Regions from separate parts of the Halochromatium sp. NSM3 genome, predicted to be linked through region 3. Evidence: predicted binding sites of a transcription regulator. Region 3 holds the regulator's gene; each other region holds the start of a gene.
What was found. The regulator FNR, encoded in region 3, switches genes on or off when oxygen is low (the NO sensors DNR and NnrR bind a similar motif). The targets are predictions, from matches to a motif close to TTGATNTANATCAA.
Positions count from the first base shown of each region.

Region 1 (10,174 bases), on a different contig from region 3:
GCACCGGCAACTTCATCCTCAGCGAGATGCGCGACAAGGGGCGGGCGTTTGCCGAGGTGCTTGCCGAGGCGCAGGCGCTCGGGTACGCCGAGGCCGATCCGACCTTCGATGTCGAGGGGATCGATGCCGCGCATAAATTGACCATCCTCGGCTCGCTGGCGTTCGGGATTCCGCTGCAGTTCGACAAGACCTTCACCGAGGGGATCTCGCAGATCGAGCCGCAGGATGTCGCCTTTGCCGCCGAATTGGGCTATCGCATCAAACATCTCGGCATCACCCGGCGGACCGAGGCCGGCATCGAGATGCGCGTGCACCCGACCCTGATCCCGCACCGGCGACTGATCGCCAATGTCGATGGGGTGATGAACGCGGTCCTGGTCATGGGCGACGCGGTTGGGCCCACGCTCTATTACGGCGCCGGGGCGGGCGCGTTGCCGACCGCCTCGGCGGTGGTGGCCGACGTGGTCGATCTGGTGCGCGCGTTGACCACTGATCCGACCAACCGCGTGCCGCATCTGGCGTTTCAACCCGATGAACTCACCGATACCCCGGTACTGCCAATCGAGGCGGTCGAGACCGCGTACTATCTGCGCATCACCGCGCTGGATCGGCCCGGCGTCATGGCCGCCATCGCTGGTATCCTGAGCGAGGAGGGCATCAGCATCGAGGCAATCAAGCAAAAGGAGCCGGCAGCGGGGGAGACCATGGTGCCCCTAATCCTGCTCACCCATCGCATCAAGGAGGCAGCGATGAACCGCGCCATCGCGCGCATCGAAGCCTTCGATGGCAGCGTCGGCGAGGTGGTGCGCATCCGCATGGAGAGCCTCGAGGGTTGATCGCGCTTGGGCGAGCACGATCACAGCCCAACATTGCTGACACCAGACAGCATCGGGCCGCCTGGCCCACCAATCAGCGAGTAGTCAAGACGATGGAAACCGAAGCAGTCGAACAACTGATCCGCACTGGCCTTCCGGAAGCCAAGGTCAGGGTCACCGGCGATGGGAGTCATTTCGAGGCCGTGGTGGTCAGTTCGGCCTTCGCCGGCCTTACCCCGATCAAGAAGCAGCGCTTGGTCATGGATACGGTGCGCGAGCAGATCGCCTCTGGCGAACTCCATGCCTTGTCGATCAAGACCCTGACCCCCGAGCAGCAGTCAGCTTCGACCTAGGAAGCTATCTGAAATCGGAATCGTGGTGCCTAAGTTCCGTGCTTAAATGGCTTCTGGGGCGCCTAATGCAGCTTATTTCCAGACTCTTTCCAAGGAGCTGACTGGCGGCCTCAGGCGGAGGCGCCCAGCGCCGATGGTGCTGCGGCCTGGATGTGGTGCTCGAGCTGGGAGGCGGTCAGCGCGTTGCCGGGCGGGAAATGGCAGGTGAAGGTGGTGCCCTGACCTGGCTCACTCGCCACCGCCAGGCGCGCGTCGTGGCGACTCAAGACATGCTTGACGATCGCCAAACCAAGCCCGGTGCCACCCGAGGCGCGGGAACGCGCCTTGTCCACCCGATAGAAGCGCTCGGTCAGGCGCGGAATATGCTCTGGCTCGATCCCTGGACCATCGTCCTCGACTAGGAAGATCGGTCCGCTGGCGGTGTCTGTCCAGACCAACTGGATGTGGCTGCCGGGCGGCGTATGCTTCACCGCATTGAAGAGGAGGTTGGAGAAGGCGCTACGCAGCTCGCTATCCTTACCGAGCAGCATCAGCTCGCTGTCGATATCGATACTGAACTGGTGGCGCCCGCCGCTGAGCGCCGAGGCGTCGGCGATGATCTGCTCCAGCTCGCAGGGGACATCGACCGGGGCGATATCCAGCACATGCTCGTCCATCTCCAGCCGTGACAGGGTCAGCAGATCCTCGATGATACAGCGCATGCGCTCGGCTTGATGTTGCATCAGATTGAGCGGCCGGCGATGGTTGGAGGGGGTCTGTGCCGAATCGGCCAGCGTTTCCAGGAAGCCAGTGATCACCGTCAACGGGGTGCGCAGCTCGTGCGAAGCGTTGGCGACGAAGTCGCGCCGGATCAGGTTCAGGTGGAAGATCTTGGTGATATCGCGCCCGACCACCAGGCGTTGCTTCTTGCGCTCGCCGAAGGGGGCAACGCGAATGCTGAGCATGATCGAGCGGTTATGGGCGGGGGCCACCTCGAGCGGGCGGGCGTACTCGCCCGCGTTGATGTAGTCGGCCAACTCTGGATGCTCGAAGACCTCGAACAAGGCATTGCCTTCGTCGCGCGGCCAAGACAGGTCCATCAGCACCTGCGCGGCCGGGTTGGCCCATTCGATGCGACGGTTCTTGTCCAGCACCACCAAGGCATCGGGCACCGAGTTGGCGGCTTCGCGAAAACGCCGGAAGAAGCGCACTTGGCGCTTGCGTCCCTTGCGACCGCGTTGCTGGTATTGGCCGATGGCGCGATAGATGTCGCCCCAGATGCCTTTCGGGAAGGGCGGAACCAGGCGATGCTGGCGGCGAATCAGGCGCGCTAGCCGCCCCAGATGCCAGGCATGCCGGACCAGCAGCAGGCATAGCATCAAGAGCACGGCCTCGGCCCAGCCAAGGCCGAGGGTGATCAACGCCACCGCAGCGAGCGCGGCCACGATGATCAATCCCAGCTCGTAAGCGGGTCCGCGTCGCATCATTTGTCCGAGAAGCGGTAGCCGACACCACGGACCGTTTGCAGCAGGTGCTCGTGCCCGGTCTTCTCGAGCGCCTTGCGCAGGCGACGGACATGCACGTCGACGGTGCGCTCCTCGACATAGACCTGGTCGCCCCAGACCTGATCGAGCAGTTGCGAGCGGTTGAAGGCGCGATCGGCATGGGTCATAAAGAAGTGCAGCAGGCGATATTCGGTCGGCGCGATGTCGATCGCGATGCCATTGGCGCTGACGCGGTGGCTGACATTGTCGATGGTGAGACCGCCGATCTCGGTCTGATCGCGGACCTCATCGGGCTTGCTGCGCCGCAACACGGCGTTGACCCGCGCCACCATCTCGCGCGGCGAGAAGGGCTTGGTGATGTAGTCATCGGCGCCCGTATCCAGCCCCTTGACGCGGTCTTCTTCCTCGCCGCGCGCACTGACCATGATGATCGGCATGTTGCGCGTCTTTGGACTGTGCTTGAGCTGGGCCGCGAGTTCGAGGCCGGAGCGGCCTGGCAGCATCCAGTCGAGCAGCACCAGCTCGGGTTGCTCGGCGAGTAGCTTGCGGGCCTCGTCGGCGTGACCCGCCTCAAGGACGCGAAAACCGCCTTCTTCGAGCGCGAAGCGTATGACCTCGCGAATATCGGGCTCATCATCGACGATCATGACGGTGGGCATGGGTGGATTCCAGCAGGATTGATGCTTAAGGATGCAACGCATTCTATGTCGATGCGATGACAGTCTCGTGACTGCGGCAGGCTGATTGGCGCCGTTTGGTCTTTACCTGGAGCCAACGGCTGGTAATATTCTGAATCCTTGGATGCTTTGCTTCTTTAGGATCAGATATTGAGCGCTGACGAACCGACCGATCACAGGGCTGACAAGAGCCGACGCCAGGTGTTTCAAGGCAAGATCATCAATGTCGGGGTGGAGCACGTTCGCCTCCCCAATGGGCGTCATGTCGATCTCGAGGTCGTGCGCCACCCGGGCGGGGCGGCGGCGGTGGCGATCGACGACCGCCGCCGCGTTTGCCTGCTCAGGCAGTTCCGTCATGTCGCCGGGGGCTGGCTGTGGGAGCTGCCGGCCGGCAAGCTCGATCCCGGTGAAGGACCGGCGACAACCGCCGAGCGGGAACTCGCCGAGGAAGCGGGGTTGATGGCGGCGACCTGGGACTCGCTCGGTCGCCTGCACAGCTCGCCGGGCGTCCTTGCCGAAGTGATCCATCTGTTCCTCGCGCGTGGGCTGAGCGAGGTCAATCTCGGGCACGATGTCGACGAGGTCATCGAGGTGCACTGGGTCGCGCTCGATCAGGTGCTCGATTGGTGTCTCAACGGCACCATCACCGATGCCAAAACCCTGGTCGGCCTCTATCGTGCGGCGGACTTCCTGCGCCATGGCAGCGATGCGCCCGTCGATGGTCCGGTGGCGGTTGTCGCCGAGTAAGCGCGTGGAGTTGGCGGCTCTCGGGACGGCTATCGGGGATTCTCGAGAGGCTCTCGGGGGGGGGCGCCTCGCAGGGGGCCGACTCAGTGGCGAGGCGGTACATGCTGGTTGTAGCGCTCCATCAGATAACAGAGACAATCTTGTCGGATCACCGTGGCGTCGGCGGTCAGCATTGAGGGCATCGCCGGCACCTGGAGTGTCAACTCGTCTTGCTCGATGCGGAAGAACTGATCGGTCACATTGCGGCCGTGCTCGTCGCGCACCTCGAGGCGCGCCCCTGGGCGCGCTTGCGCAAAGGCGGTGCCGGCGGGTAGCTCGCGAAAGTTGAAGCGCTCGAGTTCCGGTGACAGCACCAACTGCGCCTCGTGCGGTGGAAAGCCAAAGCTGACCTGTTCCGGGATCGTCACCCGCGCGACGGTGTGGAAGAGATCGAGATCCTGCGCCGGAAGGGCGTGGTCGGGCAGCTCGCACAGATGCAGGCAAGCATCGATGAATTCGCGCGCGTGCTCGACGCCGCGACGATCGCCCACCCGCCCGCATTCGAGCGTCACCGCCGGGCAGAGTCGCGCCATGGCCTGCGACTGAACGCCGGTGGGTCGCACGAAGTACACCACCGTGCGCGCGAACAGACGCGCCAAGTGCAGGTAGCGGTTGTCGAGGCGATTGACGCAGGCGTAATGCGGATTGCTGCCGGTGTTGTTGTGCAGGTCGATGCTGGCGAACAGTCCGCGCCGCTGCATGATCTCGACCACCTGCGACATCAACGCCTGCGCTGGTGAGGCGGGTTCCTCGGTGCCCGGCCAGACGCGGTTGAAATCGGGCTGATCCGGCAGGTGGCGTGCATTGGCTGCGGCGGCCTGGACGTTGCCGATGAACAGACTCAGCGAGCGCGGCAGGCGCAGGCGTCCGTGGCGCTCGAGACAGTGGCTGAGCAAGAGCCGCACCGCGTCCCAGCCGACCGGCTCGTTACCGTGCATCAACACCGACACGAACAGCGCCGGCTCGCGCTCGCCGGCGAGATGGATCAGCGTCGGGCCCGGCAGCCGCGTGCCGAGGTCGATGCTGTTGAGTTCAAGCAGCCCGTCGGGAAGCTGGTCGAGTTCATGCAGGGTGAGGGGCGTCTCGGTCATGCGTGGACAGATCCTGTCGGTTGCGCGGAATCGGTTGCGCGCGGGTGGCGGCGCAGTACCCGCCCTGGATACGTTACTCTAGCACCGAAGCGAGCCCGGTAAGGGGTTGCCAGCCTCAGTGTCTGGGCTTACCGGGTTGCACCGCAACGGCTCACCTCATCGATACGAGATCTCTTGTTATGCTCTGGCTGATTGTTGGATTGATCCTGTTCCTCGGCGTGCACTCGGTGGCGATCATCGATGCCCAGTGGCGCGATCGCATGGCGACACGGCTCGGACCGGTGGTGTGGAAAGCCGCCTACGGGCTGATCGCGCTGCTCGGCCTGGTGTTGATCGTCAACGGTTATGAGGCGGCGCGCAGCAGCGGCGCGATCCTGCTCTATCAGGCGCCGATCTGGATGCGCCACATCACGCTGCTGCTGATGTTGCCGGTGTTCGTTCTGCTCTTGGCGGCCTACCTGCCGGGCCGCATCCAGCGCGCGACCAAGCATCCGATGCTGTTGGCGGTCAAGCTCTGGGCGTTCGCCCATTTGCTAGCGAACGGCACCCTGGCCGATGTGCTGCTGTTCGGCGGCTTTCTGGCCTGGGCGGTGGCCGATCGCATCTCGCTGAAGCGGCGCACGCCGATTCCGGTGCCCGGCGCGCCCAGCAGCCGATTCAATGATGGGATCGCGCTCGGCGGTGGACTCGTGCTGTATCTGCTGTTCCTGTTCTGGCTGCATCAGGCGCTCTTCGGCGTCGCCCCGCTGGGAACGGTGGGCTGAGCGGCTTGGGCAAAACGCCTGGATAAGTCCGCCACGCGCGGGCCGGGGTCGACAAGGCGCGCCGCGCGTTTCAGCGGGCGCGCCACTCGTCGATCAGGAGCAAGAGGCTCAACAGCGGTTGGCGCCAGCGCAGACGCGGCTCGGCGTAGCGCATCACCGCGAGTAGACGCGGGCGCTGGGTCTTGCTGTAGCAGTCCGTCGCGCACTGATCGCAAGGCTGCTTCAGCTCACCGAACACGCATTGATCGAGCCGCTGATGGGCATAGCGCAGGAGGTCCTCGCACGCCCCGCAGAGCCGGCTTGCCTCGGCGCTGCGGGCATGATGCGCCTGGCAGTAGATGGCGCACATCGCGGCGATGGTGCGCTTCTCGCGCCGGATGCGGCGGCCCCTGTTCGCCGGGCGCATCGCTGCTTTTTTGCTTGACCGCGACGGGGAGCTAGGGCGTTGGACTGGCATCTGCATGGGGCTATTATCGAAAAACCGCACCAAAACGGTTTGATAAATGTCAACTCATCCTGAGTCCGAAGCCCGTCTATACTGAGGGCCGCGTTTCGGCGTGGCTCAGTCCTCCATTCGACACCGATCCTGAAGACAAGCACTATGTTTTGGACCAACGTTTTTCTCGCCGGCTCCTTCGTGGCGATGATCGCGCTCTTCGTCTGGCTGTTTCGCGACGGCGAGGGCCCTTCGCCCGGCCCGGCGATCATGCGCAAACGCGGCCACGACGACGCCGATGAGCCGGCCTCGGAAGACGAGGAGACGCGCTGATCGGAGGCGCTTGCCAGTGCCCTCGCTCGGGAGGCACTCGGCGCCCGAGTGGGCGATCAAGGCCGCGTCAGTCTGGGCCTGGGCCTGCTGAGCCTGAACCTGGACCCGACTCGGCACTCGGGAGAACGACCAGATGCTCGGCCTGCAGCCGGATACCGATGCGCTCGCCGACCTCATGGCGGTGATGGCTCGGCACCAGGCACAGCACCTCGGTGCCGCTATCGAGTTGCAGGGTGTAGAGGAATTCGGCGCCGCGAAATGCACGTTCGACGATCGTGGCCTCGCGCGGGCTGGATTCGTCGTAGAGGATATCGTGCGGACGGATCAACACCTCGACTTCACTACCGGCCTCGAGAAACGGCGACTGTGGCCCCTCGGCACGGCCGAGTTCGGTGCGCAACTGCCCGGAATTCGACACGCTTGCCGGCATCAGGACGCCATGCCCGATGAAATCGGCGATGAAGCGATCCGCCGGTTCGTGATACAGCTCAAAGCCGGTGCCCGATTGGTGCACTGCGCCTTGGTTGAGCACGGCGATCTGATCCGCCATCGCGAAGGCCTCGAACTGATCATGGGTCACCAGGATAGCGGTGATCGCCTCGTGCTTGAGCAGCGTGCGCACCTCGCGCGCGAGTTGCTCGCGCAACTCGGCGTCCATGCTCGAGAACGGCTCATCGAGCAAGAGGATATCCGGGCGCGGCGCCATGGCTCGCGCCAGCGCCACGCGCTGCTGCATCCCGCCCGAGAGTTCGTGCGGATAGAGCTGGGCCGCCTCGCTGAGTTCGACCAGTTCCAGCAGTTCGTCGATGCGGGTTTGGCGGCGCGGCGCGCTGAACGTGCGCAGGCCGAAGCCGATGTTGTCGGCCACCGAGAGATGCGGAAACAGGGCGAAGTCCTGAAACACCATGCCAATATGGCGATGCTCCGGCGCCAGCGTCCAGCCGGGCTCGGAGACGCAATGGCCGCGGATCAGGATGTTGCCCTTGCTCACCGGCTCGAAGCCGGCGATGGCGCGCAACAGCGTGGTCTTGCCGCAGCCGCTGGGGCCGAGCAGACAACCGAGGGTGCCACTCTCGAGCATGAAGTCGACATGGCGCACCACGGTGGTCTCGCCGTAGGCGACATCGACTCCGCGCAGCTCTAAACGCGCCGGCGGGTTGGGGTCTAAGTGATCGAAGCGCTCAGTCATGGGCGGGGCAGGGCATGCAGCGACGGCAGCCGGTTACAGGCTCGCGCGCGAGCGGGTGATGGAGCGGCTGAGGATGATCACCGGGATCAGGCCAGCGGCGACGATGGTCAAGGCCGCCGGAGCGGAATCGGCGAGGCGTTCATCGGAGGCCAACTCGTAGGCGCGCACGGCGAGGGTGTTGAAGTTGAACGGACGCAGGATCAGGGTGGCCGGCAGCTCCTTGAGCACATCGACGAACACCAGCAGCAGGGCCGTCAGCAGACTGCCTTTGAGCATCGGCATGTGGATCTCACGCAGCACCTCGCGCGGCTTGAGCCCGAGCGAGCGCCCGGCCTCGTCCATCGAGGGGCGGATCTTGCTCAAGCCGGACTCGACCGTTTGCAAGGAGATGGCGAGGAAGCGCACCAGATAGGCGAAGAGCAAGGCCGCGAGCGATCCGCTCAGCAGCAATCCGGTGGAGAGGCCGAAGTGCGCGCGCATCCAGCTATCGAGGCTGTTGTCGATCCAGGCGAAGGGAATCATCACCCCGACCGCGATTACCGTGCCGGGTATCGCGTAGCCCATGCCGGCGGTGCGCACCGCCATGCGCACCGGCTGCGTCGGCAGCAGCCGGCGGCCATAGCCGAGCATCAGCGCCAGCCCCAGCGCCAGCACCGCAGCGCCAGCGGCGAGCGCGAGGCTGTTCAGCGCCAGGCGCGCGAACTCGGCATCCAGGCGCTGATCGGCAACGGTGATGGACCAGACCATCAACTGCCCGGCCGGCAGCAGAAAACCGAGGGTGAGCGGAGCCAAGCAAAAGCCGACTGCCGCGACCGCCTGCCAGTCGCGCAGCGGCAAGCGCCGGATCGACTGCTGGCGCTGGCTGGTATCGTGATAGCGCGCCGCGCCGCGCGAGTGGCGCTCGAGCAGGATGAGCAAGAACACGAACCCGAGCAGCATGGCCGAGAGTTGCGCGGCGGCGGCGGGATTGCCGAGCCCGAACCAGGTGCGGAAGATGCCGGTGGTGAAGGTGGAGACGCCAAAGTACTCAACGGTGCCGTAGTCGGCGAGCGTCTCCATGAGCGCCAGCGAGAGACCGGCGACGATCGCCGGGCGCGCCAGCGGTAGCGCCACCGTAAAAAAGGTTCGCCAGGGGCCGTTGCCCAAGGTCCGGCTGACATCGAGCACGCACAGCGACTGACTCAGGAACGCCGCGCGCGAGAGCAGGTAGACATAGGGATAGAGCACCAGCGACAACATCACCGCAGCACCGGGCAGGGAGCGCACGCGCGGAAACCAATAATCGCCCCAGCCCCAACCGGTCAGCTCGCGCAGGCCGGTCTGCACCGGGCCGGCGAAGTCGAGCAGGCCGGTGTAGGTGTAGGCGATGATGTAGGCGGGCATCGCCATCGGCAGCAGCAGGGCCCATTCGAAAAAGCCGCGACCGGGAAACCGACACATGCTCGTCAGCCAGGCGGTCCCCACCCCGCCGATGAGGGTGCCGAGCGTGACCCCGAGCATCAGCAGCAGCGAATGGCCGACATAATCGGCTAGGACCGTCTCGACCAGGTGCGCCCAGACCTCGCCCGCCGGCACGAACAGGAAACCGACGATGACCAGGATCGGCAACGCCAGCAGGGTCGCGATCAGGATCAGCAGCAGAGGCCAGACGCGCAACCAGGCGCGAACGCCGAAGGCGTCGGACATGGCCAATGCTGGGGTGAATGCGCTCATCAAGGTTGCGATGGATCGAAGCGAGCATCGGGAAGGGGTGCCCCAGCGCGGGGCAAGCACCTAATCATAACCCCATTGACAAGCAGGGCACCTGCTTCGATCCATCCTCCTTTGGGCCGCCTTGCGTTTAACGCCAGCCGGCGCGATCCATCAGCATCAGCGCCGCGCCGTTCAGCTCGCCGAGTTCGATCAGATCGAGATCATCGGCCTCGAAACGGCCCCATTCGGCCAGCACCGAGCTGATCTCGACGCCCTCGCGCACCGGATACTCGCCGTTGACTTCGGCATACCAGGTCTGCGCCTCCGGGCTGACGAGGAACTCGATCAGTTTGACTGCGGCCTCGGTGTTTTCGGCGGCGGCGGTGACCGCAGCACCACTGACATTGACATGGGTGCCGCGACCGTCGCCGGCGCCGGGCTGATTCGGCCAGAACACGGCCATCTTCTCGGCCGGTTCTTTCTCGCCCGGGTCATCGGAGGTCAGCATCCCCGCGAGATAGTAGGTATTTGCGATTGCGATATCGCATTGACCA
Region 1 is NZ_JCAQIA010000020.1:26,940-37,113, forward strand. It holds gene AC54T3_RS10090 (homoserine dehydrogenase) at 1-836, shown strand, start outside; gene AC54T3_RS10095 (BolA family protein) at 929-1,168, shown strand; gene phoR (phosphate regulon sensor histidine kinase PhoR) at 1,279-2,592, opposite strand; gene phoB (phosphate regulon transcriptional regulator PhoB) at 2,631-3,311, opposite strand; gene AC54T3_RS10110 (NUDIX hydrolase) at 3,477-4,076, shown strand; gene AC54T3_RS10115 (M14 family metallopeptidase) at 4,160-5,206, opposite strand; gene AC54T3_RS10120 (NnrU family protein) at 5,386-5,970, shown strand; gene AC54T3_RS10125 (nitrous oxide-stimulated promoter family protein) at 6,041-6,376, opposite strand; gene AC54T3_RS10130 (hypothetical protein) at 6,572-6,739, shown strand; gene AC54T3_RS10135 (ABC transporter ATP-binding protein) at 6,807-7,928, opposite strand; gene AC54T3_RS10140 (ABC transporter permease) at 7,962-9,641, opposite strand; gene AC54T3_RS10145 (Fe(3+) ABC transporter substrate-binding protein) at 9,769-10,174, opposite strand, start outside.
Region 1: the regulator FNR is predicted to act here: its motif matches at 6,467-6,480, upstream of AC54T3_RS10125 (nitrous oxide-stimulated promoter family protein).

Region 2 (10,174 bases), on a different contig from region 3:
GGCATGATCCGCAAGCTCGCCGCCGGGCTCTACACCTGGCTGCCGCTCGGCCTGAGGGTGCTGCGCAAGGTCGAGCGCATCGTGCGCGAGGAGATGGACCGCGCCGGTGCGCTCGAGGTCGCGATGCCGGCGGTGCAGCCGGCCGAGCTGTGGCAGGAGTCCGGGCGCTGGGAGCAATACGGCCCCGAGCTGTTGCGGATCAAAGACCGCCATCAACGCGAGTTCTGCTTCGGCCCGACGCACGAGGAGATCATCACCGAGCTAGCACGCAATGAGCTGCGCAGCTACAAGCAGCTGCCGATCAATTACTATCAGATCCAGACCAAATTCCGCGACGAGATCCGCCCCCGCTTCGGCGCCATGCGCGCGCGCGAATTCCTGATGAAGGACGCCTACTCGTTCCACGTCGATCAGGACTCGCTCGCCGACACCTATGCGGTGATGTACGAGACCTACAGCCGCATCTTCAAGCGTTGCGGGCTCGACTTTCGCGCCGTGCAGGCCGATACCGGCGCGATCGGCGGCAACGCCTCGCACGAGTTCCACGTGCTGGCCGACTCCGGCGAGGATGCGATCGCGTTCTCGACCGGCAGCGACTACGCCGCCAATGTCGAGCTGGCCGAGGCGGTTGGGCTCGATGCCAGCGCACCGGCGCCCGGCGAGGAGCCACGCCTGGTCGACACCCCCAACGCCAAGACCATCGCCGACCTGGTCGAGCAGCATGGCCAACCGATCGAGCGCACGGTCAAGACCCTGGTCGTCGCCGGCGCCGACCCGGAAACCGGCGCGGAGCAAGGACTGGTCGCACTGCTGGTGCGCGGCGACCACGCACTCAATCCGGTCAAGGCCGAGAAATTGCCGCAGATCCTGGTGCCGCTGCGCATGGCCACCGAAGACGAGATCCGCGCTGCGGTCGGCGCCGGCCCCGGCTCGCTCGGGCCCAAGGATCTGCCCCTGCCTTGCATTGCCGATCGTAGCGTCGCGGCCACTGCCGACTTCAGTGCCGGCGCCAACCAGGACGGCAAGCATTGGTTCGGGCTCAACTGGGGCCGCGATCTACCGACCCCCGAGGTCGCCGATCTGCGCAGTGTAGTCGAGGGCGATCCCAGCCCGGACGGTCAGGGCTCACTGACGATCGCGCGCGGCATCGAGGTCGGCCACATCTTCCAGCTCGGGCGCAAGTACAGCGAGGCGATGAAGGCCGTGGTGCTCGATGAATCCGGCAAGGCCGTGACCATGACCATGGGCTGCTACGGCATCGGCGTCTCGCGCGTGGTCGCCGCCGCGATCGAGCAGCACCACGACGAGCGTGGCATCTGCTGGCCCGCCAGCATCGCGCCGTTCGAGGTCGCGCTGCTGCCGATGAAGCTCGGCAAATCGTTCCGCGTGCGCGAAGCCGTCGACGACCTCTATGCGCGCATGCGGGCGGTCGGCATCGAGGTTCTGCTCGACGACCGCGACGCCCGCCCCGGCTCCATGTTCGCCGACATGGAGCTGATCGGCATCCCTCACCGCGTCGTCATCGGCGATAAGCACCTCGATGACGGCAAGGTCGAATACAAGGGTCGGCGCGACGCCGAGATGCAGCTGATCGCGCTCGACGAGATCGTCCCCTTCCTCGAGCGCGCACTGGCTAGCTGAGCACGCTCACCAACCACTGCCCTCGCCCTACCGAGACGGAATCCAGACCAAGAATGAGCAGAACCGAATCCTTTGATCGCGAGCAGCTGCTCGCCTGTGGCCATGGCGAGATGTTCGGGCCCGGCAACGCCCAACTGCCGGTGCCGAACATGCTGATGATGGATCGCGTGACCCGCATCGCTGACCATGGCGGCGAATACGGCAAGGGCGAGATCATCGCCGAACTCGACATCAAGCCGGAACTCTGGTTCTTCGGCTGCCACTTCCCGGGAGATCCAGTGATGCCGGGCTGTCTCGGCCTCGATGCCATGTGGCAGATCGTCGGCTTCTACCTGGCCTGGATTGGTAACCCCGGCCACGGTCGCGCGCTCGGGGTCGGTGAGGTCAAGTTCACCGGCCAGGTGCTGCCAAGCGCCGAGAAGGTCACCTACCGCGTCTGCATGAAACGCGTGATCTCGCGCAAGCTGGTGCTCGGCATCGGCGATGGCACCATGGATGTCGACGGTCGCGTGATCTACACCGCCAAGGATCTGCGCGTGGGCCTGTTCACCTCCACCGAGGGGTTCTGAGTGAGCAGCGCGCCCAACGGTCCTATCGAGGCTGAACGCGACACGAGCCAAGCATCAATATCAAAAGCGATCAACCGGAGCGCGCCTTGGACTTCGACACCGAAAACGACCAGCCGGGGCCAACCTCAGCGACGTCATCCGAACTCATGTCCGATGAGGCTGGATCCAGCGCGGCAATGCTGACGCCGATCGAGGCGCGCGTGCTCGGCTGTCTGATGGAGAAGGAGCGCACCACGCCGGATCAATATCCGCTCACGCTGAATGGTCTTGTCACGGCTTGCAATCAGAAGAGCGCCCGCGATCCGATGATGAAACTCACGCCCGGCGAGGTTGGCCACTGCGTTGGCCAACTGCGCGATCGCGGTCTGGTGCACGTCGGCTTCACTGGTCGCAGCGAGCGTTTCGACCACAAGCTCACCGGACATTTCATGCTCGACCGCCAACAGCAGGCGTTGCTCTCTGTACTCATGCTGCGCGGTCCGCAGACCACGGGCGAATTGCGCACCCACTGCGCGCGGCTCGCCGAGTTCGCCAGCCTGAACGCAGTGCAGACCTCGCTCGATCAGCTGGCGCATCACAACCCGCCCCTGGTGCGTGAACTACCACGCCAGCCAGGCATGCGCGAGCAACGCTTCGCGCATCTGCTCTGCGGCGAGCCCTCAGCCGAGTCGATCGCAACCACAGCCAGCAGCCGCCACCCTTCACCGCAAGCCGCCAACGCAGAACAGGAAGCACTCATCCAACGCGTCGAACAGCTCGAGACCAAGGTCGTCGCATTGCGCTCCGAGCTGGATGCACTCAAGGCAGAGCTGAGCTAGCTCGGTGCGCTGCGCCCGGATGAGCCTAAGGGCTCTTGCTCCGGGCGCTGAGGGAGACGCTGAAACAACTCAGGACGGACTCGTTAATGTCGGGCAACCCATCGGTTGAACAGATCCGCATTCGCGGCGCGCGCACCCATAATCTCAAGAACATCAATGTCGACCTGCCGCGCAATCGGCTGGTGGTGATCACCGGCCTGTCCGGCTCGGGCAAATCCTCGCTCGCGTTCGATACCCTCTACGCCGAAGGCCAGCGCCGCTATGTCGAGTCGCTATCGGTCTATGCGCGGCAGTTCCTGTCGATGATGGACAAGCCCGATGTCGACCACATCGAGGGCCTGTCGCCGGCGATCTCAATCGAACAGAAGACCACCTCGCACAACCCGCGCTCGACGGTCGGCACCATTACCGAGATCCACGACTATCTGCGCCTGCTCTTCGCACGGGTCGGAATCCCGCACTGCCCGACCCATGGCGAGCCGCTCGCGGCGCAGACGGTGAGCCAGATGGTCGATCAGATCCTGATGCTGCCTGAGGGCGAGCGGCTGATGCTGTTGGCCCCGGTGGTCGCCGAGCGCAAGGGCGATCATCAGTCCTTGTTCGCCGAACTGAACGCCCAGGGCTTCGTGCGCGCTCGGGTCGACGGCCAGCTGTGCGAACTCGATAGCCCACCGCCGCTGGATGCGAAGCGTAAGCACAGTATCGAGGTGGTCGTGGATCGCTTCCGGGTGCGCGCGGATCTGCAGCTGCGCCTGGCCGAGTCGATCGAGACTGCCCTCGCCCTCTCCAAGGGCCTGCTGCGGGTGGCCTGGATGGACGCAGACGACGACGGCCAGGAGCGCGCGCCGCTGACCTTCTCCGCCAACTATGCCTGCCCGCGCTGTGGCTGGAGTCTGGCCGAGCTTGAGCCACGGTTGTTCTCGTTCAACAACCCGGCCGGCGCCTGCCCGACCTGTGACGGGCTCGGCGTCGAGCAGTTCTTCGACCCGGCCAAGGTGATCCTGCACCCGGAGCTGAGCCTGGCCGCTGGCGTCATCCGCGGCTGGGACCGGCGCAATGGCTATAATTTCCAGATGCTCACCCGTGTCGCCGAGCATCTTGGCTTCGATATTGAAGCGGCCTGGTGTGATCTGAGCGAACAGGCACAGCAATACACCCTGTTCGGCAGCGGCAAGGAGAAGCTCAAGTTCAAACTGCCGCACGAGCGCGGCAGCGGCAAGCTACGCAGCTTCGAGGGGATCATCCCGAACATGGAGCGCCGCTACCGCGAGACCGACTCGGCAACGGTGCGCGAGGAGCTAGCCAAGGTCATCTCGGCGCGTCCCTGCCCGAGCTGCGCCGGCCGACGGCTCAATGAGGCCGCGCGGCAGGTGCTGATCGCCGAGCGCACTCTACCCGCCCTGTCCGCGCTGCCGGTCGGCGACTCGCTGCGTTGGTTCGAGACGCTCGAACTGCCCGGTACGCGCGGCGAGATCGCCACCAAGATCGTCCAGGAGATCAGCCAGCGGCTGCGGTTCCTAGTCGATGTCGGGCTCGATTATCTGACCCTCGCGCGCAGCGCCGAGACCCTCTCCGGCGGCGAGGCGCAGCGCATCCGACTGGCGAGCCAAATCGGCGCCGGGCTGGTCGGCGTCATGTACATCCTCGACGAGCCCTCGATCGGCCTGCATCAGCGCGACAACGCCCGCCTGCTCGGCACCCTGACCCGGCTGCGCGATCTCGGCAACACCGTCATCGTCGTCGAGCACGATGAGGACGCCATCCGCAGCGCCGATCATGTGCTCGACTTAGGTCCCGGCGCGGGCGCCCATGGCGGCGAGGTGGTGGCCCAGGGATCGGCGGAGGCGATCGCCGCCGAGCCGACCTCGCTGACCGGTCAGTATCTCAGCGGCGCCCGACGCATCGAGATCCCCAGCGAACGCCGTCCGGGGCGCGGCGATCAGCCACTGATCATCCGCAGCGCCAGTGGCAATAACCTGCGCGGTATCGATGCCGAGATCCCGATCGGCACCTTCTGCGTGGTCACTGGCGTGTCCGGCTCGGGCAAGTCGACCCTGATCAACGACACCCTCTATCCGCTCGCCGCGCGCTTGCTCAACAACGCCTCAGTGCGACCCGCACCGCATGCCGGCGTCGAGGGCCTGGAGCAGTTCGACAAGGTGGTCGATATCGATCAGTCCGCGATCGGCCGCACCCCGCGCTCGAATCCGGCCACCTACACCGGGCTGTTCAACCTGATCCGCGACCTCTTCGCCAATGTGCCCGAGGCGCGCTCACGCGGCTATGGCCCGGGCCGGTTCAGCTTCAACGTCAAGGGCGGGCGCTGCGAGGCCTGCAAGGGCGATGGGCTGATACGGGTCGAGATGCACTTCCTGCCCGATGTCTATGTGCAATGCGATGTCTGTCAGGGCCGGCGCTACAACCGCGAGACGCTCGAGGTTCGCTACAAGGGCAAGACCATCGACGAGGTGCTCAACCTCACTGTCGAGGACGCGCTGGCCTTCTTCGGCCCGGTGCAGGTGATCCGCCGCAAGCTCAAGACGCTGGAAGACGTCGGCCTCGGCTACCTGCGCCTGGGGCAGGCCGCGACCACCCTCTCCGGCGGCGAGGCGCAGCGCGTCAAACTCAGCCGCGAACTGTCCAAACGCGGCACCGGCCGCACCCTGTATATCCTCGACGAGCCCACCACCGGGCTGCACTTCGAGGACGTCAAGCATCTGCTCCAGGTGCTGCACTGGCTGCGCGATGCCGGCAACACCGTCGTGGTGATCGAGCACAACCTGGATGTGATCAAGACCGCCGACTGGATCATCGACCTCGGCCCCGAGGGCGGCGACAAGGGCGGACAGGTCATCGCCAGCGGCACCCCGGAGCAGATCGCCGCTTGTGAGGCCTCGTATACCGGACAGTTTCTGAAGCCGCTGCTGGCACGGGGTTGGTAGCGCAGGGCTTGTCACTGAAACAGGTTCACTGAGCCGGTTGCTTGAGCGGCTGGATCGAGCGGCCCGGCCCGCTTGATGAAGGTCAAGGCCATCCGGCACGCCTAACCCCAGTCTGTTCCTGCGTTCGCCCAACCGATCGGATGGGGTTCGTTTTGATCGATCTCATTCATCCATTTCATCGCTCCTGGAGTGTCTCCGATGTTCTGCAACCAATGCGAACAAACCTTTCGTAACAGCGCCTGCGTCAACAGCCCCGGCGTCTGCGGTAAGAGCGAGGATGTCCAGTCCTTGCAGGAGCTGCTGATCTTTGGCCTCAAGGGCATGGCCGCCTATGCCCATCATGCCCGGCGGCTGGGCAAATCGGATGAAACCGTCTCGGCCTTCATCGAAGAGGCCCTGTTCGCCACCATGACCAATGTGAATTTCGACGAGGACACCCTGCTCAAGTATTGCCTGGAATGCGGCGAGAAGAATCTGCGCGTCATGCAGATGCTCGATGAGGGTCATATCGCCACCTTCGGCGCGCCGCGCCCGACACCGCTGCGCGAAGGCACCCAGGCCGGCCCCGGCATTCTGGTCACTGGCCATGATCTGCTCGATCTCTGGCACCTGCTCGAACAGGTCAAGGGCACGGACATCCAGGTCTACACCCATGGCGAGATGATGCCGGCGCACATGTACACCAAGTTTCAGGAGCATCCGAATCTCGCCGGCCACTATGGTGGTGCCTGGCAGGATCAGAAAAAGGAATTCGCCGCCTTCCCCGGCCCCATTGTCGGCACCACCAACTGCGTGCTGATTCCGCCCGAGAGTTATCGCGACCGCCTGTTCACCACCAACGCGGTGGCGGTGCCAGCCGGGCAGCACGTTAAAGACGGGGATTTCAGCCAGGTGATTGCCGCCGCGCGCGCCTGCCCGCCCTGTGAGGAACGCCTGGGTACCGAGCAACCGGTGGGCTTCCATCGCCAGGTGATTCTCGATCAGGCCGGTGCCATTCTGGAGGCGATCAAGGCCGGGAAGATCAGCCATTTCTTTGTGATTGGCGGCTGCGATGGCGCCGAAAAGGGGCGCAATTATTTCACCGACTATGCCGCCGCCACGCCGGATGATTCCTTTATCCTCACCCTCGGCTGCGGCAAATATCGCATTCGTGATCATGTCTATGGCGAACATCTCGGCCTGCCGCGCCTGCTCGACATGGGGCAGTGCAATGATGCTTACGGCGCCATCATGGTCGCGGTGGCGTTGGCCGAAGCGCTCGAGTGCACGGTGAACGATCTGCCGCTGACCCTGGTCATCAGTTGGTTCGAGCAGAAAGCCGTGGCGGTGCTGCTGACGCTGCTGCATCTGGGGGTGAAGGGCATCAACCTCGGGCCGCAGCCGCCGGCCTTCATCACGCCCGGCATTTTCGCGCGCCTGCAAGCGGCCTATGATCTGCGCCTGACCAATGGCGATCCGCTCGAGGATCTGAAACTCGCCCTGGCGGCCTGAGCGCTGGATCAGCCCGCTGTCACTTTCGGCGGGGCCGCTGGCGCATTCTGGCCACGGCACAGCGCCTTTTGAGGCTCAGTACCAACGCACACGGGGAGTTCCATGCCATCCAATGAGGCCCTGCGCCAGGCACCGCTACTCGCGCAACTGAGCGATGCGGAGATCGACCGACTACGCGCGCGCCCAAACCCGGCACCTGGCGGCCGGCCAATGGCTGTTCGCTCAGGATGACCCGGCCGAGCGGTTCTTCTTCGTCCACGCCGGGCAACTCCGCCTGTTCCGCCTCTCAGCCGAGGGCGAAGAGAAAATCATCGAGCTGATCGGCCCCGGCCAGACCTTTGCCGAGGCACTGCTGTTCATGGGCACTGGCCGCTATCCGGTGTGCGCCGCCGCCCTGATGCCGAGCGAACTGCTCGCTATCGACGCGAACGATTTCGCCGCCATGCTGCGCGGCTCCCCCGACACCTGCTTTGCCCTGCTCGGCAGTCTGAGCCAGCGCCTGCAAGCACTCATAGCCGAGATCGACAATCTGGCCCTGCACTCGGCCAGCGTGCGCCTCGCCCGCTGGCTGCTGGCCGAACTGCCCGACGATGCCGATGAACTGACACTGGCCTGGCCAAAAGCGACGCTGGCCTCGCGCCTGACCATCAAGCCCGAGACCTGGTCGCGCATCACCCGGCGCTTAAGCGATCAGGGGGTGATGACAGTCAGCGGACAACAGATTCAGATCCATGACCGCCACGCCCTGCGGCGGCTTGGTGAGCTGGACGACCTCTGAGTCAGCCGGCTCTAACGAACGATCAAGCTCGTGCGCTCAACCTGGACCTTGTGACTCCTGCTCGAGCTGATAGCGCTCTAGCTTGTTATTGAGCCCGACCCGCGAGAGGCCGAGCGCCTGTGCGGCACGCGTCTTGTTCCAACCGCAGCGCTCGAGGGTCTCGCTTAAGATCTGCCGCTCTAGCTGCTCGACGCGGTCCTTGAGGCTGAGTGCTGCTGAGGCTGAGGCAGATGCCGCTGTTGGCGCGAGTGAGTATGCGGTGGCAAACTCGGCCGAGGCACGTTCGCCCGATACACGCTCGGCTAATCCGCGCTCCGCAGGTGAAGGCTCACTGGCCGGCATAGCGCCCAAGGGTGCCGTCATGGCGTCTGGTGCTACGATCGCGGACCTGACCGTTGTCGCAGCCCTGATCCGTGAGTTCAGATCCTCAACGCCCAGGGCCTTGCGACCGCTGCCCAGCACCAACAGCCGCTGGATCTCGTTGGTCAGCTCGCGCACGTTGCCGGGCCAGTGATAACGCTCGAGCTGCGCCAGCGCCGCCTCACTCAACTCGGGCCGCGCGACGCCGAACGCGGTGGCGGCGTTGTCGAGCAGCCGCTCACAGAGCGGCGCGATATCCTCTGGCCGCTCGCGCAGCGGTGGCAGGCGCAGGGTCACGCCGGCGAGGCGATAGTAGAGATCGGCGCGAAAGCTGCCTTCGGCCATCGCCTGGTCTAGATCGCGGTTGGTGGCGGCAACCACGCGCACATCGATACGGCGGCGCTGATTGCTGCCCAGGGGCCGAATCTCGCCCTCTTGTAGCACGCGCAGCAACTTGACCTGGAACGCCGGCGACACATCGCCGATCTCGTCGAGGAAGATGGTGCCGCCATCGGCCTGCTCGAACAGCCCAACCCGGTCCGCCACCGCGCCGGTGAAGGCGCCGCGGCGATGGCCGAATAGCTCGCTCTCGAGTAGCTGATCCGGCAGCGCGCCGCAGTTCTCGGCGACGAAAGGCTGCTCGGCGCGCAGGCTGTTGTAATGCAGCGCGCGCGCGAACAGCTCCTTGCCGGTGCCGGATTCGCCAGTCAGCAGCACCGGGATGTCGTAGGGCGCGAGCCGGGCCAGTTGCTCGCAGATCGCGTGCAGCGGACTGTTCGGCCCGCGCACCACCGCATCGAGCCGAAAGTTACGCCGAACCCGCGTGCGCTGCTCGCTAAGACGGCGCTCCAGGCTCGCCGCTGACATCCGATTCTCGAGCGCTAGGCGCTCGTTCTCGCGCTGCAGCTGATAGAGCCAACAGGCGTTGTCGACGGTCAGTAGTAGATAGTCTGGATGCCAGGGCTTGGTGATGTACTGATAGATGCCGGCGCGGTTGATGCCATCGATGATGTCCTCGGCATCGGTGTAGCCGGAGATGATGATGCGCACCACATCCGGCCAACGCTCACGCACCAGTGCCAGCAATTCGACGCCGGTGGTGCCAGGCATGCGCTGGTCTGAGACCACCACCTGCACCCAATCCTCGGCCAGGATGCGCTCGGCCTGCTCGGCATCGAGTGCGCTGCGCACCTCGAAGCGCTCGTCGAGGATGCGCGCCATGGTCTCAAGTGAGAGCGGCTCATCATCGACGATGAGGACGGTCGGGCGCGGATCGGACATTGGCGGTCGCACTCGGGCGGGTGTGGACGGCCACCCATTTTAGACGAGCCAGCTGCGGGGTGGGATCGATGCCTGGACTCGGGGCCTGGGATCAACACCAGATTCATGCACCAAGGGGTCAGCAGCACGCCGATCCAATCGCCTTGCCAGCGGCGGCCGGCAACCACCGCGACCCGTAGCCCCGGATGCAGGATCGGTAAGCCGAGCATGCGCTGTTGATGGATCTGCTCGAAGGCGTTGGCGAGGCTTCGCTCAAGATCACCCATCAAGGTGGATTGTTTGCCCGTCACGGCC
Region 2 is NZ_JCAQIA010000011.1:59,477-69,650, reverse strand. It holds gene AC54T3_RS06745 (proline--tRNA ligase) at 1-1,641, shown strand, start outside; gene fabA (3-hydroxyacyl-[acyl-carrier-protein] dehydratase FabA) at 1,695-2,210, shown strand; gene AC54T3_RS06735 (YceH family protein) at 2,297-3,028, shown strand; gene uvrA (excinuclease ABC subunit UvrA) at 3,115-5,970, shown strand; gene hcp (hydroxylamine reductase) at 6,169-7,461, shown strand; gene AC54T3_RS06720 (Crp/Fnr family transcriptional regulator) at 7,616-8,239, shown strand; gene AC54T3_RS06715 (sigma-54-dependent transcriptional regulator) at 8,276-9,880, opposite strand; partial or broken gene hybE ([NiFe]-hydrogenase assembly chaperone HybE) at 9,946-10,146, opposite strand.
Region 2: the regulator FNR is predicted to act here: its motif matches at 6,043-6,056, upstream of hcp (hydroxylamine reductase).

Region 3 (10,174 bases):
CATCAGTTGGTTGTACTTGGCCACCCGGTCGGTGCGCGAGAGCGAGCCGGTCTTGATCTGACCGGTGGCGGCGGCGACGACCAGATCGGCAATGGTCGTATCCTCGGTCTCGCCGGAGCGATGCGAGACCACAGCCGTATAGCCCGCCTGCCGCGCCATCTGGATCGCCTCCAGGGTCTCGGTCAGCGAGCCGATTTGGTTAACCTTGATCAGGATCGAGTTGGCGATGCCCTTGTCGATGCCCTCCTGCAGGATCTTGGTGTTGGTGACGAAGAGGTCATCACCGACCAGTTGCACCTTGCCGCCGAGGCGCTCGGTGTGGTCCTTCCAGCCGTCCCAATCGCCCTCGGCCAGGCCATCCTCGATGCTGATGATCGGATACTGACCGACCCACTCGAGCAGCAGATCGGTCATGCCGGCGGCGTCGAGCGTGCGGCCCTCGCCCTTCAGATCGTACTGCCCATCTTGGTAGAACTCGGAGGCGGCGACATCCATGCCGAGATAGATGTCCTGACCGGCCTTGTAGCCGGCCTTCTCGATCGCCTCCAGGATGACCTCGATCGCCGCCTCGTTCGAGGGCAGATCCGGCGCGAAGCCGCCCTCGTCACCGACGGCGGTCGCCAGCCCGCGCCCGTTGAGCACGGCCTTGAGTGCATGGAACACCTCGGCACCCCAGCGCACCGCCTCGCGCAGGTTCGGCGCGCCGACTGGCAGGATCATGAATTCCTGGAAATCGACGCTATTATCAGCATGCTCGCCGCCATTGATGATGTTCATCATCGGTACCGGCAGGCGATAGTCCCCCGTGCCCAGCGATTGATAGAGCGGAACCGCCTTTTCCTGCGCGGCGGCATGGGCCGCAGCCATGGACACGCCGAGGATGGCATTGGCGCCAAGCCGTGCCTTGTTCTCGGTACCATCGAGTTCGATCATGTGGCGATCGAGCGTCTCCTGCTCGGTCACTTCCAGGCCCGCGACCGCGTCCCGCAGCTCGCCGTTGACATGGGCGCAGGCGTTCAGTACGCCTTTGCCGCCATAGCGGGATTTGTCGCCATCGCGCAGCTCCAGCGCCTCGCGCGAGCCGGTCGAAGCGCCGGATGGCACTGCGGCGCGCCCGAGCGCGCCCTCGGCGGTGATGACATCGACTTCGACGGTGGGATTGCCGCGCGAGTCCAGGATCTCGCGGGCACGGACATCAACGATCTCGGACATGATTCAATCCTCTTTCCAAGCACAAAATGGTCGGTCTTTTCGGTAATTTTTGCCAATGGTGACGTCAGCGGTGACTCAAGCGCTGCCGATACGCTAGAGCCGCTGCTCCGCCAACCCTTGGGCCTTGACCAAGCGGTCCAGCCCCATCAAGGTCTCTAGCAGCTCAGCCATCAGAGGCAAGGGCCAGGCATTGGGTCCATCGCTCTTCGCCTGAGCCGGATTGGGATGCGTCTCCATAAAGACGCCGGCCACGCCAGCGGCGACCGCCGCGCGAGCGAGCACCGGCACAAACTCGCGCTGGCCGCCGGAACTGTGGCCCTGACCGCCTGGCAGCTGTACCGAGTGAGTCGCATCGAAGACCACCGGGCAGCCGGTCTCACGCAGCACGGCGAGTGCGCGCATGTCCGAGACCAGGTTGTTATACCCGAAGCTAGCTCCGCGCTCACACACCATCAACTGCTGATTGCCACTCGAGCGCGCCTTCTCGACCACTCGCAGCATGTCCCAAGGTGCCAGGAACTGGCCCTTCTTGAGGTTGACCGGTAGCCCTTGCGCAGCCACCGCAAGGATGAAGTTGGTCTGCCGACAGAGGAACGCAGGCGTTTGCAGCACATCGACCACCGCCGCGACCTCGGCCAGCGGCGTGTCTTCGTGCACATCGGTCAGCACCCGGACGCCGATGCGCTCGCGCACCCCCTCCAGAATCCTGAGGCCGGCCTCGACGCCGAGGCCGCGAAAGCCATCGATCGAGGAGCGATTGGCCTTGTCGAAGGACGATTTATAGATAAAGGGGATGCCCAACCGAGCGGTCAGCTCCTTGAGCTGCCCCGCCGTGTCCTGCGCCAGTGTCTCGCTCTCGATCACGCACGGCCCGGCGATCAAGAACAGCGGATGCTCGAGGCCGACCTCGGTGCCACAGAGCTGCATCAGACCAGCTCCTGCGACCCTTCGGCGCGCAGCAGTTCTGACTGCGCGGCGGGGTTCTCCCCTACGTTCGCATCCGGGTCCGCCTCCTCTGGGCGCTCGTCCAGCTTGGCCGACGGGCGCCCCTGCCGCTGTTGATAGGCCAGGGCCGCCTCGAGGAAACCGCGAAACAGCGGGTGGCCGTCGCGTGGCGTCGAGGTGAACTCGGGGTGGAACTGGCAGCCGACGAACCAAGGATGGTCCGGGATCTCGATGATCTCGACCAGGCGCGAGTCCAGCGACCAGCCCGAGAAGCGCATGCCGGCATCCTTCATCGCATCACAGTAGCGATTATTGAACTCGTAACGATGGCGATGGCGCTCACGCACCTGTGGCGTGCCATAGGTCGCGCGCGCCAGACTGCCCGGCTCCAGGCGGCAGTGTTGTCCGCCGAGACGCATGGTGCCGCCCTTGTCGGAGTCCGCGCTGCGCGTCTCGCGTCGGCCCTGCTCGGTCTGCCATTCGGTGATCAAGGCAATCACCGGATGCGGTGTGTCGGCGAGGAACTCGGTGCTGTGCGCGCCTTCGAGCCGGGCGACATTGCGCGCGTACTCGATCACGGCAACCTGCATGCCGAGACAGATGCCGAGGTAGGGGATGCGTTGCTTGCGCGCATAGCCGACCGCAGCGATCTTGCCCTCGATCCCGCGCTCGCCGAAACCGCCGGGCACCAGCACCGCATCCAGTCCATCGAGGCAACCGGGGCCTTGGGTCTCGATCTCCTCGGCGTCGAGGTAGCGAATCTTGACCCGGGTTCGGGTGTGCACGCCGGCGTGGATCAACGCCTCGGAGAGCGATTTGTAGGCCTCGGTCAGCCCCATGTACTTACCGACCATGCCGATAGTCACCGCCTCGCGCGGATGCTCGAGCCCTTCCAGTACACGCTGCCATTCGGAGAGATCGGCCTCGGGCACCTCGAGTCGAAACTGGTGCACTACCAACGCATCCAGCTCTTGGGCGTGCAGCAGCATCGGGATGCGGTAGATGTGATCGGCGTCGATGGCCGAGATCACCGCGCGCTCGGGGACATTGGTGAAGAGCGCGATCTTACGCCGCTCCTCGTCGGGCAGATCGCGTTCGGCCCGACAGAGCAGGATGTCGGGCTGGATACCGATCGAGCGCAGCTCCTTGACCGAGTGCTGGGTCGGCTTGGTCTTGATCTCGCCGGCGGCTGGGATAAAGGGCACCAGCGTCAGATGCATGAACAGCGCGTTGTCGACCCCGAGTTCGACGCGCATCTGGCGGATCGCCTCGAGGAACGGCAGCGACTCGATGTCGCCGACGGTGCCACCGATCTCGACGATGGCGATGTCGGCATCACAGGCGCCGAGCCGGATCGCATCCTTGATCTCATCGGTGATGTGCGGGATCACCTGCACGGTGCGACCGAGGTAGTCACCGCGGCGCTCCTTGCGGATCACGCTCTCGTAGATCTGACCGGTGGTGAAGTTGTTGTTGCGCCCCATGCGGGTGCGCAGGAAGCGTTCGTAGTGACCGAGATCGAGATCGGTCTCGGCGCCATCATCGGTGACATAGACCTCCCCATGCTGAAACGGGCTCATGGTGCCCGGATCGACATTGATGTAGGGGTCGAGTTTGATCATGGTCACCTTGAGACCGCGTGCTTCGAGCAGCGCGGCCAGGGACGCGGACGCAATACCTTTGCCGAGCGACGAGACGACGCCGCCGGTAACGAAAATATACTTGGGCATGACCTGAACAGGCAGACGACTTGGGTCCAGATAGGATACCCCTCTCAAGGTAGCAAAATGGCCCCAACCTCACAATTCGCACCGTGATCAAGCGCGCACTTCACAAGTCCCCGGTCGGTACGTATACTCGGTGATGTTCGTTACTCTACGGACCTCCACTCGGTTCGATGCGGGGCCAAACTCGAATACCGTGCGAGCCGGGATGGATCGATTCACCACCCTTCGGAGCATCACCAAATGAATAAGTTTGCAAAGGTTATGGGTATCGCCGCCATCGCCACGAGCGCGGCCTTCTCGATGAACGCTGCTCAGGCTTGGTGGGGGGGTCCTGGCTACGGTGGCCCTGGCTACGGCAACGGCTGGGGTGACGGTATGGGCGACATGTTCAGCGACATGGTCGGCGACGGCTACGGCGACTTCAACATGAGCATGAGCGGTGGCGGTCGTGGCTACGGTCGCGGACGTGGAAATGGCTATGGTCGTGGTTACGGCAACGGCTATGGCTATGGCCATCCGTATGGCTATGGTGGCGGCTACCCGGGCTACGGCTACGGCGCCCCCTACGGCTATGGCGCGCCTTACGGCATGCCCTATGGTGCTCCGATGGCTCCCGCCGCACCGGCCGCTCAAGAAGCCAAGTAAGGCACGGTCCACGACTGCTGCCTAAAGCCGCGCCTCGGCGCGGCTTTTTTGTATCAGGGCGAGCACCACTCCAAGGTCCCCAAGCCGGGTCGACCTTCCCTTTCCGAGGTTGTCTGAACCCCCTCCAAACTCCATCGAGCCAGACGCGACGGTTGGCCGCCACCGGCGCGCGCGATCGAAAAGCACGCTCGGGACAACCCGATCCATCGCCTCTCGGCCTCACGGGCGGGCCCTTCGGGCTGACGGACCTCGGAGCACGTATTTCATCGCGCAGTACGCGTGTATGTAAATCATATTGACGCTTGATGCATGTCAACTTGAGTTGCAGAATACAACCAAACCACACACTGGAACCTTGCCTTGACTCAGCGAAAAGTAATCTCGTTCGACACGATCCGAGTCGCCTGCAAGAACTGCTCTCTGTCGCAGCTCTGTCTACCGATGGGCTTGGCGCCGGAAGATGTCGAGCGACTCGACTCGATCATCAAGCGCTCCCGGCCCCTTCATCGCGGTGATCATCTGTTTCGTGGCGGCGAGCGCTTCCGCTCGCTCTACGTGGTCAAGACCGGCTCCGTCAAGACCTACGCGCCGAGCGAGGAAGGCGGCGAGCAGGTGCTCGGCTTCCATCTCCCTGGCGAGATCATCGGCCTTGATGCGATCGACAAGTCCTGCCATGCCTGCTCGGCCAAGGTGCTTGAGACCTCGGCCATCTGCGAGGTGCCCTTCCAGCGCTTCGAGGAGCTAGCGACCTCGATCCCCTCGCTGCAACACCAGATGTATCGGTTGCTGAGTAAGGAGATCGGACAGGATGCCGACATGCTGCTGCTGCTCGGCAAGAAGAACGCCGAGGAACGGCTCGCGGCCTTCCTCACCAGCATGTCCAGCCGCTTGAGCAAGCGCGGCCTCTCGCCGACCGACTTCTACCTGAGCATGTCGCGCCATGAGATCGGCAGCTATCTCGGCTTGGCGGTCGAGACCGTGAGCCGCCTTTTCACCCGTTTCCAGGAAGATGGACTGCTGCGCGTCGACCGCAAACATGTCGAGCTGCTGAATCTCCCAGCGCTGGAGATGATGGCGGGCTCCGCGCCCTCCAGCACGCATAAGCAACGCTCGAATTGAGCCCCCGAGGCTCGGGGCACAAGACCTAGCCTGATCGTCACACACCAGGGGCCGAGCGCCCACCAATGCCAGCGTTCAGGCCGTGCGTGACACCGTCCGCGCGTTCTCGTCGGTCAGCGACAGCCAGACACAGCCACTGGCGCTCGCGGTGCCAATCGCCTGCAGACGATCGCGATGCGCCTCGAGTTCCGAGTCGCTCGCGCGCACCACGCGCAGCGCGGGCCTATCCGCTCGTAGGCGCCTTGGGCGAGCCTCCGCTTCGGCGCGCGCGCCCTGTTGACCTCCACTCGCGTCACTCCCGAGCGCCAGTGCCACCTGCCCACCGGTCATCGCCAAGTAGACATCGGCGAGGATCTCGGCATCGAGCAATGCCCCATGCAGATCCCGGCGCGCGTTGTCGATCTCGTAGCGCCGACAAAGGGCGTCGAGGCTATTGCGCTGCCCTGGATGGCGTTGGCGCGCCAAGCCCAGGGTGTCGACGACCGTGCAGAGATCCTCGATGCGCGGCGCATCAGCGCGCCACTGCCTCAACTCGTGATTGAGGAAGCCGATATCAAAGGCCGCGTTATGGATCACCAGCTCGGCGCCACGAAGATACGCGATGAGTTCCTCGGCGATGTCGGCAAAGCGCGGCTTATCCGCGAGGAAGGCATTCGAGATCCCATGCACCGCGACCGCGCCGGCATCGATCTCGCGATCCGGTTGCAGATAATGGTGGAAATTGGCCTTGGTGAGCCGCCGCTCGATCACCTCAACGCAGCCGATCTCGATGATCCGATGTCCCTCGCTCGGCTCGAGCCCGGTGGTTTCTGTATCCAGTACCAGTTGTCGCATCCGGTTTGCTCCCACGTCAACGAGGCTCAGCCTCGCTTTGAAAGGCCCTTGGGAATGCCCTTGTTGGCAAGCTGATCGGCACGCTCGTTCTCGGCATGCCCGCTATGCCCGCGCACCCAGTGCCAACGCACCCGATGGCCGGCGAGCGCCTGATCCAAGCGTTGCCAGAGATCTTGGTTCTTGACCGGGGTGCGCTGTTTGGTCATCCAGCCGTTGCGCTTCCAGCCTTTCATCCAGCGCTCGACGCCATCGCGCACATAGCGTGAGTCGACGGTCAGGATGACCTCACTCTGGCGCTTGAGCGCCTCTAGGGCCTGGATCACGGCCATCAGCTCCATGCGATTGTTCGTCGTCTGCGCTTCACCGCCAAACAGCTCCTTCTCGTGTGCGCCATAGCGCAGCAAGGCTCCCCAGCCGCCCGGCCCCGGATTGCCCTTGCAGGCCCCGTCGGTGAACACCTCGACCGCTGGTGTTGGTGTTGGCGCCTGTGTTGGTTCCGGTGTTGGCGCGGGCGCTTGATGCTGGCCCGCAACCTCTGCTGAACGGCTATCGAGCATGGTTCGTCTCACGAGCGGTGGGTTTCATGGCTCCTCCAGGTAAAAAGGCCGGACGAGGCTTCCAGCGTTGGCGAACGGGGGTCGACAGACTCACCCGCTTCACGGCCCGAATCACATACACACCGCCAAACACCGGCCACCAGCGCGCGCCCGCTTGCTCCAGCCCCTCGAGACGGCTGTGATAGGCTGAGCGCAGCGGTGGCCGAAACAGTAGCCATTCGCGCACCTCGAGCTGAAAACCAAGCAGATCGAGCCAGTCGCCGAGCCTGGAGGCCGTCAACTGATGACCGCACCAGGGAACGCGCGGCTTGCGGAAGACCCCGCGCATCAGCCCCCAGGCGCTCAACGGATTGAAGCCGATGATCAAGATGCGCCCTTCCGGGATCAAGACGCGCTCAGCCTCGCGCAGCACGGGTTGCGGGTGCTCCACGAAATCGAGAGTGTGCGGCAGAAGCACTGCATCGACACTGGCCGCCGCAAGCGGCAATTCACTCGGGCGCGCGCGCAGTGGCGAACCGCCCCCCTGTGCGTAAGGCTGCTCGCCGAGGACCACCCGGGTCCGGATCCGGCTGCGCTCGAGCACATCGCCGAACTGCCCGCCACAGCCGATCTGCACCAAGAAGTGGCCGAATGAGTTCTCGATCATGCGTTCGACGCAAGCGCTCTCGGCGCATGCCACCCGACGGCCGATCGGCGTCTTGTACCACTTAGCGAGCACCTCAAGCGGCTCGCCATCCTGCTGTGAGCAGGATCTCATCGGACGCTCGCCCCTAGGTGAAGGTGCGAACGACTGGCACACCTCCGGGGTTTCCCGTATATTTTGGCCGCTAAGCGCATCAAAATAAGAACAAAGCGCATCATCTTCACATTCCAGCTGCTGCGTCATCTCTTATGCCAAGTGCTCTCCGCACCCCTCTGCTCGCCTATTCCGCCTCCAGCCTAATCCTTTTACTGAGCGGCTGCGCGACTCAGCCCACCGGTGAAGACAGCACCCTCCCGCAAAGCTTTTCCGTCTCGGCCCGTGAATATGGCTATGTGAGACCCGCCGTCGATGTCAGGGTCATCGGCCGGGCGCAGGGTACAAGCAGCAGCCAGCGGCATCGCTTCGCGCGTTCGGGCGACGACCTCTGGGATCGGGTTCGGTATGGAGACAGCCTGGGCGTGACGCCGCATGCGCGGATCGAGCGCGCCCTGCACAGCCTCAAGCGCAACCCGGATTATCTCACGGATCTGACCCGCCGAGCGCGACCTTATCTGCATCTGATCGTTGAGGAATTAGAGCGCCACGGCTTGCCCGCCGAACTCGCCCTGCTGCCCGAGGTCGAGAGCCGCTACAACCCGCATGCCATCTCGCCGAAAAGCGCGACCGGAATGTGGCAGTTCATGCCCTACACCGGCGTCGAGATGGGCCTGAAACAGAATAGCTGGTATGACGGACGCAACGACATCCTGGCCTCGACCCGAGGGGCCATCGCCTATCTGCGGCAATTAAACCAAGAGTTCGATGGCGACTGGGCGCTGGCGCTGGCCGGCTACAACGCCGGACCTGGCCGCGTGCGCGCCGCGCAGCGCGCGAACCGAGCCGCTGGCAAACCCACCGATTTCTGGTCGCTCAATCTGCCCGCCGAAACCGAGCACTATGTGCCAAAGCTGCTCGCGATCGCCACGCTGATGCGTGAGCCCGAGACGCATGGCCTGGAGATGCCGGTGATCGCCAATCAGCCGCGCCTCGAGATCGTCGAGGCAGGGCAACAGATCGATCTCGCGCAAGCGGCACAGGCCTGCGGGGTCACGGTGACTCAGCTCAAGCAATTGAATCCGGGCCTGAAGCGCGGCAAGACCTTGCCAGGCGGCCCACATCTCGTCCTCGTTCCCGCCGGTACCGGCGACAAGCTACGCACGGCCTTGGCCAAGGCCGGCAAACTCGCGGAACCCAGTCTGGCCGCGACCAAGCAGCCTTCAAGCACGGCAGGTGGCGACAGCTAGTCCCGCGTGCGCGGCTAGGGAATCCCGAGTAACTTATGCAGCTGTAGGCCGAGCCGCCATTGCGGATGGGCCTGGCAGTAGGCGAGCGTCTGCTGGGTATGCTCGGCCAACCTTGGGCCGTCCATCGGCTGCAGGAAGAACTCGGCGAAGTCGAGCTGGGCGAAACGCTCCGGTGGAGCCGCTGGCTGCGGGAAGATCAGCTTGAGTTCATCGCCGGTTTCGATCATCAAGGGCGCGTCCGCCTTCGGGCTGACGCAGAGCCAGTCGATCCCGCGCGGTGCCGGTTGCGTGCCGTTGGTCTCGACCGCGACCTCAAACCCGCGCGCATGCAGGGCATCGATCAGCGCCGCATCCAGTTGCAACAGCGGCTCGCCACCGGTGCAGACCACATACCCCCCATCGGCGCGCCCCTTCTCCCGCGTTGGCCACTGCCGCAGGATCTGCTCGGCGAGTGCCTCAGCGCTCTCGAAGCGCCCACCACCGGGGCCATCGGTACCACGGAAGTCGGTATCGCAGAAGTCGCAAAGCGCGGTTACGCGATCGCGCTCCAGACCTGACCAGAGGTTGCAGCCGGCAAAGCGACAGAACACCGCAGCGCGACCACTGCGAGCGCCCTCGCCCTGCAGCGTATAGAAGACCTCCTTGACCTGGTAGACGGACGGCATCGGCCTTGGCCTTCAGAGCGGTAGCACCGCCGCCGTTTGTTGCGCCGCTTGTTGTGAAGGCATCGTCTCCCCATTCGCCCCCCAGCGCGCGCCCCAGCTTGCCCCCCAGCACAGCAACACCCCGCAACCGGGCCGCTCGGTGAGTTCAAGCCGATCCGCTTGCGGCAGCGCCTCGGCGATGGCCTCGCGGATCCAGCAGGCGAGCCGCGCGGTGCTGGGGTCGGAAAGCCCCGTCAGCCCGTTCAGCTCATGATGATCGAGCTGCGCATAGACCGGCTTGAACAGCGCCTTCACATCGCCGTAATCGATGGTCCAGCCGCGCACCGCGTCCAAGGGCGCTGTGAGATGCAGGCGCAGCAGATAGCTATGCCCATGCAGACGGCGGCGCGGATCACCGACCGGCGCCCGTCCGAGGCGCAACGCGCCCTCGAAGCGCATCTCCTTCCAGATACGATAGTCCTGGCCATCATAATGACAGCCGGCG
Region 3 is NZ_JCAQIA010000031.1:21,167-31,340, reverse strand. It holds gene eno (phosphopyruvate hydratase) at 1-1,212, opposite strand, end outside; gene kdsA (3-deoxy-8-phosphooctulonate synthase) at 1,306-2,139, opposite strand; partial or broken gene pyrG (CTP synthase) at 2,262-3,887, opposite strand; gene AC54T3_RS12960 (sulfur globule family protein) at 4,125-4,529, shown strand; gene fnr (fumarate/nitrate reduction transcriptional regulator Fnr) at 4,890-5,648, shown strand; gene dnaQ (DNA polymerase III subunit epsilon) at 5,724-6,482, opposite strand; gene rnhA (ribonuclease HI) at 6,509-7,039, opposite strand; gene AC54T3_RS12940 (methyltransferase domain-containing protein) at 7,029-7,796, opposite strand; gene AC54T3_RS12935 (transglycosylase SLT domain-containing protein) at 7,931-9,025, shown strand; gene queE (7-carboxy-7-deazaguanine synthase) at 9,040-9,690, opposite strand; gene AC54T3_RS12925 (6-pyruvoyl trahydropterin synthase family protein) at 9,703-10,174, opposite strand, start outside.